3 regions of the Oceanobacillus sp. CF4.6 genome follow, and region 1 is predicted to be linked to each of the others. Evidence: riboswitches for the same ligand, from Rfam matches in the RefSeq annotation. Region 1 holds a riboswitch; each other region holds the start of a gene.
What was found. A riboswitch is a leader RNA that binds a small molecule or an ion and turns the genes downstream of it on or off. The one in region 1 is predicted to bind lysine.
Positions count from the first base shown of each region.

Region 2: it holds a riboswitch for lysine, as region 1 does, so the genes downstream of both, ACHABU_RS10060 (amidohydrolase) here and ACHABU_RS03910 (Na+/H+ antiporter NhaC family protein) in region 1, are expected to answer to the same signal.
Region 3: it holds a riboswitch for lysine, as region 1 does, so the genes downstream of both, dapA (4-hydroxy-tetrahydrodipicolinate synthase) here and ACHABU_RS03910 (Na+/H+ antiporter NhaC family protein) in region 1, are expected to answer to the same signal.

Region 1 covers NZ_JBIMEX010000002.1:59,262-64,280, forward strand. The annotation lists gene ACHABU_RS03910 (Na+/H+ antiporter NhaC family protein) at 1-1,542, opposite strand; lysine riboswitch at 1,699-1,880, opposite strand; gene yunB (sporulation protein YunB) at 1,927-2,706, opposite strand; gene ACHABU_RS03920 (HD-GYP domain-containing protein) at 2,784-3,872, opposite strand; gene ACHABU_RS03925 (YunC family protein) at 4,056-4,364, opposite strand; gene ACHABU_RS03930 (bifunctional metallophosphatase/5'-nucleotidase) at 4,456-5,019, opposite strand, start outside.
Region 2 covers NZ_JBIMEX010000005.1:132,489-137,507, forward strand. The annotation lists gene ACHABU_RS10050 (D-alanyl-D-alanine carboxypeptidase family protein) at 215-1,426, opposite strand; gene ACHABU_RS10055 (hypothetical protein) at 1,703-2,275, shown strand; lysine riboswitch at 2,407-2,584, shown strand; gene ACHABU_RS10060 (amidohydrolase) at 2,861-4,459, shown strand; gene ACHABU_RS10065 (alanine/glycine:cation symporter family protein) at 4,487-5,019, shown strand, end outside.
Region 3 covers NZ_JBIMEX010000001.1:4,139-9,157, forward strand. The annotation lists gene ACHABU_RS00025 (sulfonate ABC transporter substrate-binding protein) at 1-18, shown strand, start outside; gene ACHABU_RS00030 (ABC transporter permease subunit) at 42-806, shown strand; gene ACHABU_RS00035 (ATP-binding cassette domain-containing protein) at 829-1,605, shown strand; gene ACHABU_RS00040 (hypothetical protein) at 1,679-2,143, opposite strand; lysine riboswitch at 2,325-2,503, shown strand; gene dapA (4-hydroxy-tetrahydrodipicolinate synthase) at 2,605-3,498, shown strand; partial or broken gene corA (magnesium/cobalt transporter CorA) at 3,609-4,562, shown strand; gene ACHABU_RS00055 (DUF1801 domain-containing protein) at 4,611-4,976, shown strand.

The DNA of each region.
Region 1 (5,019 bases):
TTATTTACTTTTGATTGAATGAATGATGAATCCAATTAGCAACACGAGAGCTAGTGAAATGAATAGTGGAATAAATACCATATTCGTTAGACCTACCAACAAGTAACCTACAATGGCTACTCCAGCAGCAATGAGTGCATATGGTAATTGCGTCAACACGTGGTCTATATGGTTAGCACCAGCTCCTGTGGAAGACAGGATCGTAGTATCTGAAATTGGTGTACAGTGATCACCGAAAACGGCACCGGCAAGTACAGCAGCTAAAGATGGTAGAAGCATCTCCATGTCAGAGACGGCTGCAACTTCAGCAGCGATTGGTAACATGATACCGAATGTTCCCCATGATGTTCCAGTTGAAACAGCCATTAATCCAGCAATGATAAAGAACAAAACTGGTAACATTGATGAACTGATGGACGCTTCACTCACTATTTCTGCTAAATACGTACCGGTTTCAAGTGTTCCAATAATCGAACCAATCATCCAGGCAAGAACAAGAATATAAATGGCTGGAAGCATGGTTTTAATACCTTCAAAAAAGATTTTCCCTACATTCGCCTTTGGTATGCTTAAGCCAACATGAAATGCGAATGATGTTACAACAGCAGCAACCCCACCTATAAACAGTGATAAATTAACATTTGTATTAGCAAAGATGGTTAATATCGTTACATTATCACTTGCATTGGCACCAGTAACAACCATGGATAGGACTGTACCAACGACTAATATAATAATCGGCAGTAATAGATGGTATATTTTACCAGATTTATGCGGATAAAATGTATTACTTAAATCTCCAGGTACCTTATCCTGTTCCGGATCCAATACTGCTCCTGTTTTAATGGCACGTTCTTCATGTTTATGCATTGGACCAATATCCATATTCAAATAGGCAACCATGAATACAAGCAATACTGCAGAAAGTGCATATAAATTAAGTGGGATCATTTGGATAAATGCTGTTAATGGTTGAATATCCGTTATGCCATTAGCAGCAAACAATCCACCTAGTATACCTATTATATATGCACCCCAGCTTGAAATTGGCGAAATAACTGTGATGGGTGCAGAGGTAGAATCGATAAAATAAGCTAGTTTTGCACGAGAAATTTTATGTCGATCTGTTAATGGTCTTGCAACTTGTCCAACAGCCAAGCTATTAAAGTAATCATCGATAAATATAATTAAGCCTAAAACACTGGTCATTACTTGCGCACCAGTACGGGTTTTGACGCGTTTCATCATCCATTCCCCAAACGCCCTGCTGCCACCTGATGCTTGGAGAAATGCAGTCATCATACCTAATAATAATAAAAATCCTAATAATAGCAGATTTCCTGTATTTAAAGATCCTTCTGAAACAAAGATATTATAAAAAACCATCCAGACTTCAGATACGGAATCTAAAATATTAAAATCATGAATTAATAAAGCTCCAACGATAATTCCTGCACCTAAAGATAGCAATACCTTCCTCGTTAGTACGACAAGTACCAACATAAGCAGTGCTGGAATAAGTGATAAAATTGTTCCTTCCATGATGTTACCTCCATTAGTTAATATCGAATGTGTGGGAGTTGGACATATTGATTGCGAAACGCTTGGTGTACGAGCATACATCATTAATTTTGCTCACAAAAAAACAACGACAGAAAATAACCCATCATTGTTTTACAATATACGTTATCCTCCATTTCGATCAGTAGTTCTCCATGCACATTCGTATACGTTACATGACAGTGCATCCTTTATTCAAAGATGTACCAGCAATAATAAGTTTGACCCTTATTACACTTCGGCAAATAATCCTTTTACCAACCATCACTGTTGTCTTCCTCCGGTTGATTACTCATATTATTTGCGCCTCTACCTCACCGATCTGATAAGGTTTTTATTCAATTATGATTTTACTATACAAGATTTTCAGTCATTCTGCAAGTCGTCTTTTGGCACAGAGATAGATGGTCCACCTCCATCACCACCATAGAAGTCGGGTACTTTCCCCATAATTGCCCCACCATCAATGTAAATTTCGGTATTGACTGTCTTCACATCTGTAGTGAATGGAATAATTATTTGAACATCAGCCTCGACATCTACATAAAGGGAAACCCATGAACCATTAATTCCAAACTCCTCTTCTTCACGTATAATATTCGTCCTTACACTTCCAACTAACCCGAGATTTATTGGTATTTTAGGACCTAAATTTGCCAGGACTGTATTTCCTGTAACCTGACCTAGTGGAACTTCCACCAATGTCGGATCTTGTTCTACACGGCCCTCTGCCCCTTCTTCATATTCATAGGGATCATGAAGGGAATAATCATACGTAATTGGATCACCCCTGTTTACATTTAAAAAGAATTCTTCGACGCGGTCTGTTGCCACCCGATTTATTTCACTGACTACAGAGGGATTCCAATTGTATGTTGCGACATGGCCTTCATTATCATAGGTAATATTCAATACCTCATCAAAGCTGTATTCTTCAGCAAATCTTACTGCTGAATTAATCGCACGCGTTGCAAATTCATCCGTTTTTACTTCTGCAATTTCCATTAAGACCGGTTCAACCCGCTTATCAATGATCCATATACTAAGACCAACACTGCATACAAATATAATGAACGTAATCATCATAATAAAATTATTTGGAGGCGATGCAAAGTTTTTCTTTCGATAACGCTTCTTATGTCTCAACCAAAAAACCCCCTCAAAACAATTTATGCTTGTTTTAAGGGGGTTAGAATAAGTAAAAGCACGGAGAAAAATACGGATTAATCCTTCGTCAATACAGAAGTAATCGTTACATTCACGACACTTCCCAAATTAACTTCATAAACTTCTTTAACTTCTGTGCCGTTCTCCTGAATAATTCGAATTATGGGCCTGTCACAAAGTTGTTCGTTTTGCCTGATAACGACACCTTGCCTTCCATCACTCAACTCCACTGTCAAGCCTTCCGGATAGACAGCAATGCTCTTCTTAAATGCTTCGACCATCTCTTTATCAAAAAGACGCATCGCACCAGCATAAAGGAGCTCCAATCCTTCATGTGGAAGCATTGCATCACGATAAACGCGATTACTTGTCACAGCATCAAAAACGTCTGCGATACCAATCAATTTTGCATATGGAAGCATATCTCTATCTTCAATGCCTCGTGGATATCCTGAGCCATCCAGCCGCTCATGATGCTGATAGGCACAATGGGCAACTACAGAGGAAATCCCCGAATGCTTTCGCAAATAGTCATAGCCTATTTGTGTATGACTTTTAATAATTTCAAATTCCTGGTCTGTCAGCCGATCCGGTTTATGTAAAATCTCAGGATCAATGAAGATCTTGCCGACATCATGTAGCATTGCACCAACACCTATTTCCAACAGCGTACTTTTTGAATAGTCCATTTGAACCCCTATTGCAAGAGAGTAAATCGCTACATTAAGTGAATGCTGAAAGACATAATTATCAGAAACAAAAATATCAGCAAGCAGTGTAAGCGATTTTTCACTGTTTTGGATTTCTTTAAGAATCTGCTCGACCACATTACCAAGATCCTTTCCCTTTTTATTTAAAATATAGGGATTATTCAGAAAACCATCTTTTTTAATCTGATGGAATGTTTCTTTAATTGTTTCTGTCGCTTTTCTACGTAAATGATCCGGGATTATTGACTCAGGATAAATATCTTTTGTCAGTGGATCCTCTATGTATATGTATGTAATTCCCTGGTCAAGCAGCCTCCTAATCATTCTCTCCGTTAAAGACATGCCTTTTGCCAGCAGTACAACACCATTTTCATTATAAATGGATTGCGCAAGCGTTGTTCCAGGTTTAATTGATTTCGTACTCGCAAGTTTCATAATGATCTCCTTACCCTAAAATCGACATAATTCAACAAAATGAGCCCTTAGTCTTATTAAATAATATCAGAAATTGACCATTAAATCTATGAAAATATTGTCTCTTTTTGCAATATAAACTTTTATCGTAGTCTTTAAAAAGGGTTCAAATAAAAATGTCTCCCATATGGAAGACATTCGAGGTCATGATATTTTCAACAAGGCATCTTTCCCTGTCATGCCAACTTCCCAGCCATAGGCTTTCGATGCATCCGTAATTTTTTCCAAAGGTGCATTCAGCAATTCATCAATGGTTCGTACTCCTACTGCCCGGCCTGCAATAACATGACGTTCTTTTAATTTTGGAATCTCGTTAAAGATATCCACGTCCAATGCCGCACACATAATGTAGCCGATGTCGTTGGAAATCGTTAACAAAGTTGTTTTCGGAAGCTCTACACTTACTGCCGTAAAAATCATGCCATCTACTTCAAGCGGATTTATCGTAATCATAATTATGATTGCCCCCTTCGCAATTTACCTTATATTTGTATGCAAATAGGGGGCGACGTGTCACAATTCCTTTGTAAGTAGTAATGGCCTATCAGGAAAAATTACTGCGGAGTGTATGTGCAAGCAGATCTCTCAGAAATTCAGGTACAAAATACTGCTTTGTACTTGCTTTGGCAATTTCTGGCAAGAGCCGGCCAAACGTAAATGTATCTGCGGTTGCAATGTAATACGTATGATCAGGGTTCACCTGTTTACCATTTTCCAGTAAAACGCGTTTGACATATTCCCCGCCATCCCTATGAAAAGCAGTTTCCACTTTTAGTCCAGAGAACATCATCTTGCCAAGCAACTCTCCACGGAATCCAAACCCCTTCAGTCTTAACTCCATAAATTCCTTTGTTAAAGAGGCCCGGATTACTTCAATCAACTCATCGCCCTTCAGGTCAACCACCACAGGATTAATAGGATGTGGACAGATGCGATGTATATCTTTGTATGTGACAGCACCAGCAGGCAAACGATCGAGCAGCAGCCCTGCATTCAGCATTGCAGCATCTGCTTTTGTCCAGTTTCTTAATGTATTCGTTAACTCCTGCATGATTGGAGAATTCGTAAACCAGTTGACCTCTATCGGTTGTTCAAGATGCACAACGGT
Region 2 (5,019 bases), on a different contig from region 1:
ATACGCTAGATTTTTGCTATATATCTAGTGTATTCAATTATGTTTATTATAATTCAACTTTGTTGAATTAAGTATATAACAAATATTCAAACAATGTCAATGAAGTTAAAACATAATCTTTCCACGAAAAAACCTTCCTGATAGTATATGTATCAAGAAGGTTAACCTGTGTATGGCAATATTGAATTGTGTTATTCCTTGTACTATTTAGTAGTTAGAAATAATATCTTTTATTATTTCTAACTACATATTTTTTTCTGGATTTTTTTCGAATCCTGTTGAAGAAAACCACAATCAAGCCGACACCAAAAAGAATTAATATGTATGGTAGAACAGAGAATAACTTATCAAGTAGGCTTGTCTTTGTTTGATCGGAGGCTAATTGAGTTTCAACCTCTACACTTTCCTTATTTATTTCTTCTAGTTGAAAAGATGCTATTGTATCATTCTGACCTACAATCTTTAATGTTCCACTCTCATCAACTGTTTCACGAAACTTGTCATCCGGCGAATGCGTATAGGACAATCTCTTAGGTGCTACGTACTCCTGTTCATCAACAGTAAAAACAGATCCCTTTTCGATACTCGATGTGCTGAAATTTTCAAAACCGTAATCTAATAGTTCGATTGTATCTTTATAAGCTTCCTCATTGTAACTGCTCTTTAATGTTACAGCAACTAAATTTAAATCATCGTTTTCTGCTGTTGTAACAAGTGTGTAGCCCGAAAGAGATACAAATCCATTTTTCCCACCAGTTATACCATCATAGGGAATTTCATCTTTCACTAATTTATGATGTGTTCGGAGAGTAGTATCCCAGGTTTTACCATCCCATTCCATTTCCTTTGTACCAAAAATTTTCATAAATGCATCGTTTTTCATTGCATGTTGGGTTATTTTTGCCATATCTTCAGCTGTAGTAACATGTTCTTCGTCAAATAACCCATGTGGATTCTCAAAATTAGTTTGTTCCGTACCAATTACATTTGTTAAGTATACATTTAGATCATCAGAAAACTGTTCCACACTTCCACTCAAATGTTCGGCAATCGCAATTCCTGCATCATTGCCGGAATTAATTACTAATCCCTGAATCAACTTCTTTAATGTAACTTGCTCTCCTTCTTCCAAAAAGACAGTAGTCCCTTCCACATTTCGGGCACTGGCATTGCTACTAACCGTTACAATATCTTCCAGGTCTCCGTTCTCAATTGCAAAAATGGCTGTAGCGATTTTAGTTACACTTGCTGGATACATACGTTCATTTGCATTTTTTTCAAAAAGTATTTGACCCGAATTTGCCTCTAGCAGAATAGCAGCCTCACTATGTATTGTCGGAGATCCTGGCGATTCACCATGGACTTTCAAAGCGTTTATCATATTAACTGCTAGTATAACCGTGATTAATAGAACGATTTTTTTCATTATAACTACTCCATCTAAGATTTTTAAAGTACGTTCTATTTTAGAATAAAGGTACGGAATAAATATGTAAATACGATTGAAAACTTGTAATAAACACCTAACATTCCAGGTAATATATGGTAGATTAAAGGTTACATATACTTCGTAAATTTATCCTTTTCTACCATTTTTCTAGTAAAATTCAAATTTGTTAATTAAATTTTCATACAATTTTAAATATTACTCTGGTATAATTATGTTATAACGCTATAATTAACAAAAAGGGGGAAAGAATGGATGAAAATATATAACCCTGCAGATATAGCTAACTTATTAGGGGTAAAGGAATCAACACTAAGGAAGTATAGTATTCTATTAGAAAATGCAGGTTATAAATTTAATAGGAATAATCAAAATCAACGATGGTACAATGAGAATGACGTTATTGCACTGCAGAAACTTGTAACGTTTAAAAATAGCGGCGATATGAGTCTTAAAGAGTGTGCAGAAGCTGTATGTTTATGGGTTAAAGGTGATGATGTATCACAGGAATTAACTGTTATAGATAACGTCACAGAACGTTATAACAACGATCTAACGGAATTAAAAGACATGGTTCATCATCAAAATGAATTATTGGAAAACTACAATAAAGAACTGCATATGCAAAATGAATTGATTAAGGAATTGGTACAGCGACTGAATCAGCAGCAGGATTATATAGAATTAAGACTGAAGGAACGTGACAAGATGTTAATGCAGACTATAAATGATCGACTCGAAACACAAAAACAAATTGCAGCGGCAAAAGAAGCTGAAGCGGAAGTACAACAAAAACAGGGTTTCTTTATCAGACTCTTCAAAAGATAAAGGTGCCTGTCACTCCCCGAATTTTGTCGAATACACTCCGCAACGCAGCATTATTTTCAAAATCAACGCTTGTAAGTTAATCAGAAATTTGATAACATTACTCTAAATTGAATAAACAAACCTTATCAGATCGGTGAGGTAGAGGCGCATTTAATATGAGTAACCAGTCGGAGGATGACATCTATGATGATTGATGAAAGGATTATTTGCCGAAGCGTAGTAAGGGTCAAGCTTATTATAGCTGGTATGTTTTTGAATAGGAAACTTACTGTCATGCAATGTAATTGTGCATGGAGAACTACTGATCGAAATGGAGGATAACGTATATTGTATAAACAATGGTAGGTTATTTTCTATCGTTGTTTTTTTGTGCACTTAAAAAGGTGTTTATACCTTGTGTACATAAAACACCTTCCCTCCATTCATTATGTTTTCTCCAAATATTTACGTAGAAAAACGCTATGTAAATCTAATTAACTACTACATATATGAGACAGTAACACTCCTATTTCATAACCAGATCATTCCCTTTAACTATCCCATTGTTTATTTCCCTAAATTATTTACCGAGGAGATAGTTACATCATGAAAAAAATCTTTACCAATGGACAATTTTATACTTTTAATCCAGTAAGGCCAACTGTGCAATCAGTTGTCGTAGAAAATGGCCGTTTTATAGATATGGGAGCAACCAAGGATATGCTCATCCAATGGGGAAACTCCGATATTGAAGTTATTAATCTGGAAGGGAATACGGTGACACCTGGATTGGTAGACAGTCACCTTCATATGTCCATGATTGCCACGAAATTTATCGATTTGGATTTAACAGGAATTACGACGAAACACGAAGCACTGAATCACATCCAAAATCAGGCAAAAACACTTCAACCAGGTGAATGGCTACTTGGTGGAGGATGGGATGAAAACCTCTTTACCGATGGAGGAATTCCTTTAATTCATGAACTTGATCATGTAGCTCCACACAACCCATTATATTTAACGCGAATCTGTGAACATGCCGCTATAGTTAATCGCAAAGCATTGGAAATATGTAATTACCATCCTACCATGACAGTACCCGTAGGTGGAAAGATCGTATTGGATGAATCGACAAATAAGCCAACAGGATTACTATTGGAATCTGCTTCCGATCTAATAACGCAGCATATTCCTGAAAAATCGTATGAAACGTTGAAAAATGCAATGAGGAAAGCAATCAACTTCGCTATGGAAAAAGGTCTAACAAGTGTTCATTCAAACGATCCCCTTTACTTAGGCGGTTTACGTCAAACGTATCAGATTTATGACGAATTACTGAACCAGGAGCATCTTGGATTACGTTCCAATCTTTTAATCAATCATGAATTTCTCGATGACTTAAGAGACCTAGGAATGTATGCGGGCTACGGAAATGAAACACTACAAATTGGTGCAGTAAAACTATTTGCAGATGGTGCATTTGGAAGAAGAACTGCTTTATTATCAGAGCCTTACAATGATGACCCAGGAAACTATGGTAAAGCTATGTTTGATCAGCATGCAATATATGACATCATCAAACGTGCACGTGAATTATCTATGCCGATAGCTGTTCATACAATAGGCGACCAAGCACTGGAAAATGTATTGGATATAATGGATCAGTTTCCTACCGTAACGCACCGGGACCGGCTGATTCACGTACAGGTGCTGCGTGAAGATTTAATTGAGCGTCTTGCACAACCAAGCAGAATTGCAGATATTCAACCACGATTTTTAGCGAGTGATTACCCATGGGTTGAGGAGAGGCTTGGGGAAAAACGAATGAAGCTTTCCTATGCTTGGAAAACGCTGCAGGAGGCCGGAGTAATATGTGCAGGAGGATCAGATTCACCTGTCGAACCAGTCGATCCATTAATGGGAATTCATGCTGCTGTGACAAGAAGGTCACCAGGGCAAACACATAATGGTTGGTATCCTGATCAAAAATTAACGATGCATGAAGCATTTAGGTTATTCACTGAAATGGGAGCATATCCAACAAATGAAGAAGCAATCAAAGGAACCATTGACACAGGTAAATTGGCTGACATGACAGTTTATTCCAAGAATCCATTTAAAATGGAAGATGCTGACGAATTATTAACCACATCCATTGAAATGACAATCATTGGTGGTGACATTAAATATCAAAGCAATTAAACACTACTACTTTGAGGAGATACATCTATGGAAAATATATTAAAAGAATTGTCAGCATTTTTATGGGGGGTTCCCCTTATTTTAACTATTGTATTTGTGGGATTGTACTTTACCGTTGGAAGTAAATTCTTTCAATTCGTTCATATATCACATATTTTAAAAGAAACATTGATGAGCCTTTTTAAAGAGAAAAAAAAAGGTCATGACGAAAAAGGAATATTATCCTCCTTTGAGGCTGTCAGTACTGCCATCGGCGGTTCTGTTGGGGTAGCTAACATCGGAGGGGTTGCAACCGCTATTGCAGTTGGTGGACCTGGAGCCATCTTTTGGATGTGGCTTTGTGCATTGATTGGTATGATTATTAAAACGGTTGAGGTAACACTTTCTGTCTATTACCGGAATACGGATGAAAACGGCGATCCATATGGTGGGCCGACCTATTATATGGAAAAAGGACTTGGAGAAGAAAGAAATTTTAAATATTGGATGTTCCCTGCAATCATTTTTGGGTTCGGGATTTTCTCCACCTTCTTTATCACAATGCAAAACTATACGATTTC
Region 3 (5,019 bases), on a different contig from region 1:
GTCATGGATAGGCAATAAAGACAGAAAGGAGGGTTGGGCATATGAAACTTTTACTAAAGGGTTCGATTAAAAAGTTCATTCCCTGGTTTTTACCCCTCTTATTACTTGTTGGATGGCAACTATTATCATGGGCAGGAGCAATTCCTGAAAGGATTATGCCAGCACCCACAAAGGTTTTACAAGCTGGTATGAAGCTTTTGTCAACGGGGGAATTATTTAGCCATGTTTCTATTAGTCTTGGCAGAGCTTTAGCAGGATTTCTCATAGGGGGAGTAATTGGATTTGTATTTGGGTTACTTAACGGTATATTTCGTTTTGCTGATCTTTTTTTCGATACATCTATTCAAATGCTGCGAAATATTCCGCACTTAGCATTAATTCCACTTGTTATATTATGGTTTGGGATTGGAGAAACATCCAAAATCTTTTTAGTGGCGTTAGGGGTTCTTTTTCCAATCTATATCAATACGTACCATGGAATTAAATCGGTTGATAAAGGATTAGTAGAGATGGGACGCGCGTACGGATTAAAAGGAAAATCGCTATTCTTTTCTGTTATTCTTCCGGGTGCAATGTCGTCTATTCTTGTAGGTATTCGATTTTCTTTGGGAGTAATGTGGTTAACGTTGATTGTATCGGAGACGATCTCTGCCCATAGCGGTATTGGATACATGGCAATGAATGCTAGGGAATTTATGCAAATGGATGTAATTGTTTTAAGTATCTTGCTTTATGCGTTATTTGGAAAGTTATCCGATGTTATAGCAAGGTATTTGGAAGGAAAGTTACTTCGCTGGAACACCTAATCTACGAAGGAGGTAACCAAAATTGGAACCATCTACAAAAGAAAAGTATATTAAGATTACTAATTTACAGCAATCGTATGGAGAACGGGCCGTACTGAAAGGATTGGACCTTCGTATAGAAAAAGGAGAGTTTATAGCGATCGTTGGGAAGAGTGGTTGTGGGAAGAGCACCTTACTTCGATTAATTGCAGGATTGGAAAAATTCAATAAGGGTTCCATCTATATAAATGATGAACCATTGAACCATTTAAATGAATATGCACGCATAATGTTTCAGGATGGGAGGCTTCTGCCCTGGAAGCGGGTGATTGATAATGTATGTATCGGTCTTCCAAGCGATTTCAAAGTAAGAGCGATGGAAGCTTTACATCAGGTTGGATTGGAAGATCGTATGAACGACTGGCCGTCGAAACTATCCGGTGGTCAGAAGCAACGTGTCGCTTTAGCCAGGGCTTTAGTTCATAATCCTTCACTATTACTACTGGATGAACCACTCGGAGCACTTGATGCACTTACTCGAATTGAGATGCAGGATCTCATTGAGTCGCTTTGGAAACAAAAGAAGTTTACATCGATTCTCGTTACACATGATGTGGAAGAGGCAGTTGCTATCGCTGATCGAGTCATATTAATTGAAAATGGAGAAATAAGCTTGGATCAGACTATTCGTTTGCCTAGGCCAAGACAACGTACACATCCTGCTTTCTCGATGTATGTAGAAGAAATACTGGAGAAAATTCTTGATCGTAATAAGGGTAAAATCGCTTTAGTAAAGAGTTCAAAGGAATCTCACATTTAAGACTGGTTCCTTTTCACTCCATAAAAGAGAATAAAAAATGAACCTCTATAAAAAGTAGGTTCATTTTCGATTACTATTCTAAATCTTCATCATCGAGCCTTCTGAAGCCTTCTTGCTGAAGATAATCAGCAGCGGCATTGTAGGTTGCGTATGTACCATCCAATAAGTCTCCTGCATAGATATTCCATAAGTCAAAATCATGAATTAGTTTAAGGATTTGTAGTTCGTTATTAATCCAGCTCTCTTCAAAAGGTTCTGATTCTGAGAGGGATTTAATGGATTGTTTGATAATGTTACGCAGTTCATCCGGTGTAAAGTCACGGATATTTACCATTCCTTTAGAATCAACCGCATAGTTTTCATCTATTTGTTCAGCATATACAAATCCATTCCCGTTTGGGTGAAGATGATAGACGACAATCTTCTTTTCCATCACACTTTCTTCAAAATGAAAATTGACACGGCCTAGTGATACATCATGACGCTCTAATTCTGTAAAGTCTTCAATAATTGCTAGTTTTTTTTCAAATGTAAGCATGTTACCTCCAGATAGGTGTTATTTAAGAATCAATTTTTATTATACCACTTGAATATTGGAAAATACGAAGGAACTGCATTAAAATTTTATAGAAAAAAATGGATAAAGCTTGTTTATTCTTAGATACTTTTGTTATAATACAAATAACAATCAAATACTTTCTTATTTTAGATCTTTTTAAAGTAAGGATAGAGGTGCAGAAACCATTAGTACTTATGTTTAGGAGAATGAGGTCCGGGGATACATAAGGAAAGGGGAATTTGCCGAAGCGGAAGGAAACTCATCATCCTGAAGTTGGTTCTGTTATTTAATAGATGCAGAACTGTCATATAGGGAACTATATGGAGGGCTATCAAGCGTAGAACTAATCCAAGTTCTAAGCAGCAGCGGGCTCTCGTTGGTGCTTTTTATTTTTGTCCTCCACACCTATCCAAAAAATTAAAGAAAAGGTGTGAACAGTTATGAATTTCGGTAACGTATTAACAGCAATGGTAACTCCATTTGATCCATATGGAGAAGTAGATTTCGAAGCTACTAGAGGATTGGTTAATTACTTGATTGCAAATGGCTCAGATGGGTTAGTGGTTGCGGGAACAACAGGTGAATCGCCAACATTAACGCATGATGAGAAATTGAAATTATTTACATTTGTTGTGGATGTAGTGGATGGGAGAGTTCCAGTCATTGCAGGCACCGGATCAAATAACACAAAAGCCTCTATTGAACTAACAATAGAAGCGGAGAAAACAGGTGTGGATGCAATTATGCTTGTTACTCCGTACTACAATAAACCGTCACAGGAAGGTATGTATCAGCACTTCCGCACAATCGCAGAAAGCACAACATTACCTGTCATGCTGTACAATATACCAGGAAGAAGTGTTGCTTCCTTAGATTTGGATACGATTATACGATTATCTCAAATTAAAAACATTGTCTCTGTAAAAGAAGCAAGTGGAGTCCTAGATCGTACAGCCGAACTGATCAGTAATACGGCTGAAGACTTTAGTGTGTACAGTGGGGAAGACAGTCTAACACTGCCTACGCTGGCTATCGGTGGTACAGGGATCGTATCTGTTTCTTCCCATATCATCGGGAACGAAATGCAGGAGATGATGGAGCATTTCAATAGAGGAGAAGTCGCCGAAGCAGGCGCCATCCATCGTCGTATATTGCCTGTGATGAATGCAATGTTTGCAGCACCGAGCCCAACGCCAGTAAAAGAAGCATTAAATCGAATCGGTGTGCCGGTTGGAAGTGTACGCTTGCCACTCATACCGTTAAATGATTTGGAACGTGAATCTTTATCAAAAGTCATTGCTATCTACGAGGAAAAAAGAGTAGCAGGATATTGATTACTTAGGGGAATAAGCGCATATGCTTATTCCCTTTTTCTCATTAGGATATGTTAAACTAACTTGTAAGAATATTTTAATCCTGGCTTTAAGAATAAAGGAGTAGCAACATGATACGAATAAGTGGCATCACTAATGACCAGCAGTTGAAAAGGAATGTTTCCATAAATGAACTAAATTTATCTGAGTATAAAATGTGTTGGATTGATTTTAACAGTCCAACTGAAGTGGAAATCAATCATTTAGAACAGACTTTTCATTTTCATCCGCTTGCAATTGAAGACTGTGTATACAGACTACAACGACCAAAATTGGACTATTACGATGATTACACATTTTATGTGACGCAAACGGTAAGAGAAGGAAGCAAGGATGTTTCAAAAGATGAGCTGAATTTTTTTATAGGAGATAACTATATCGTTTCATATCATCAAGAACAGACAAAAGAAGTTGAAGATGTGTGAGACCTTTTTTTAACAGAGAAAAATAGTTCTCAGTGGGCACCTTATTATGTGCTATATAGAATCATGGACAAGATTGTTGATAATTATTTTCCGCTTATTTATAAAATAGAAGATGAATTAGACAAAATAGAAGACAATACTCAAAATAAATCAATGGATCTTTTAATGAATGAGCTTTTTGATATCAGACACACGCTACTGAACTTAAGACATACATTTAATCCTATGCGTGATTTACTTTATCGCATGCTGAATTCTCAACACTTAGAGGGGGTTAAAGAAAGAAAAGAGTATTTTTCCGATATTTATGACCACCTTTTAAAATTATCGGAAATGGTGATGTCTAATCGAGAAGTAACAGCTGACATTCGTGACAGCTATCTGTCTTTAAATTCACATCAAACAAACAATGTCATGAAAGTACTTACAATTATTACTTCGATCTTCGCACCTTTAACATTTATAGCTGGTATATATGGAATGAACTTTGAGAATATGCCTGAATTAGCATGGGAGTATGGTTATTTTATTTCCCTTGGATTAATGGCAATAATTAGCGTGTCAATGATCCTCTGGTTTAAAAAGAAAAAGTGGTTTTAAATACTAGAACGATAAAATTAACAATGACGATTTAAAAGGAGATACTTCATGGAGTGTAAAAGGAGAACAGAAGCGGTTGATCAGTTTATTGAAGATTTACCAGAGGATATTCAAGCGATTACAGCAGATTTAAGGAAGCTAATCCTTGATTCTTCACCGAAGCTTGTAGAAGAGCTAAAATGGTCCATGCCGAACTATTCATATGGCGGGTTGGTTTGTTATCTCCAAGCTGCCAAAAAGCATGTGAACCTTGGTTTTCATAAAGGTAATGAACTTCAAGAAATAGATGCGTTTAAATGTTTACAAGGTAAAGGGAAAACAATGAGACATATTCAAATAAAAAATAGTGATGATTATAAAACGGAATTCTTTACCCTACTTATTCAGGAAGCAGTAGCATTGAATGAGCAATAGAGCATAGGCACTGTTTTTTCCAAAAATGATCCTAGGGACTTAA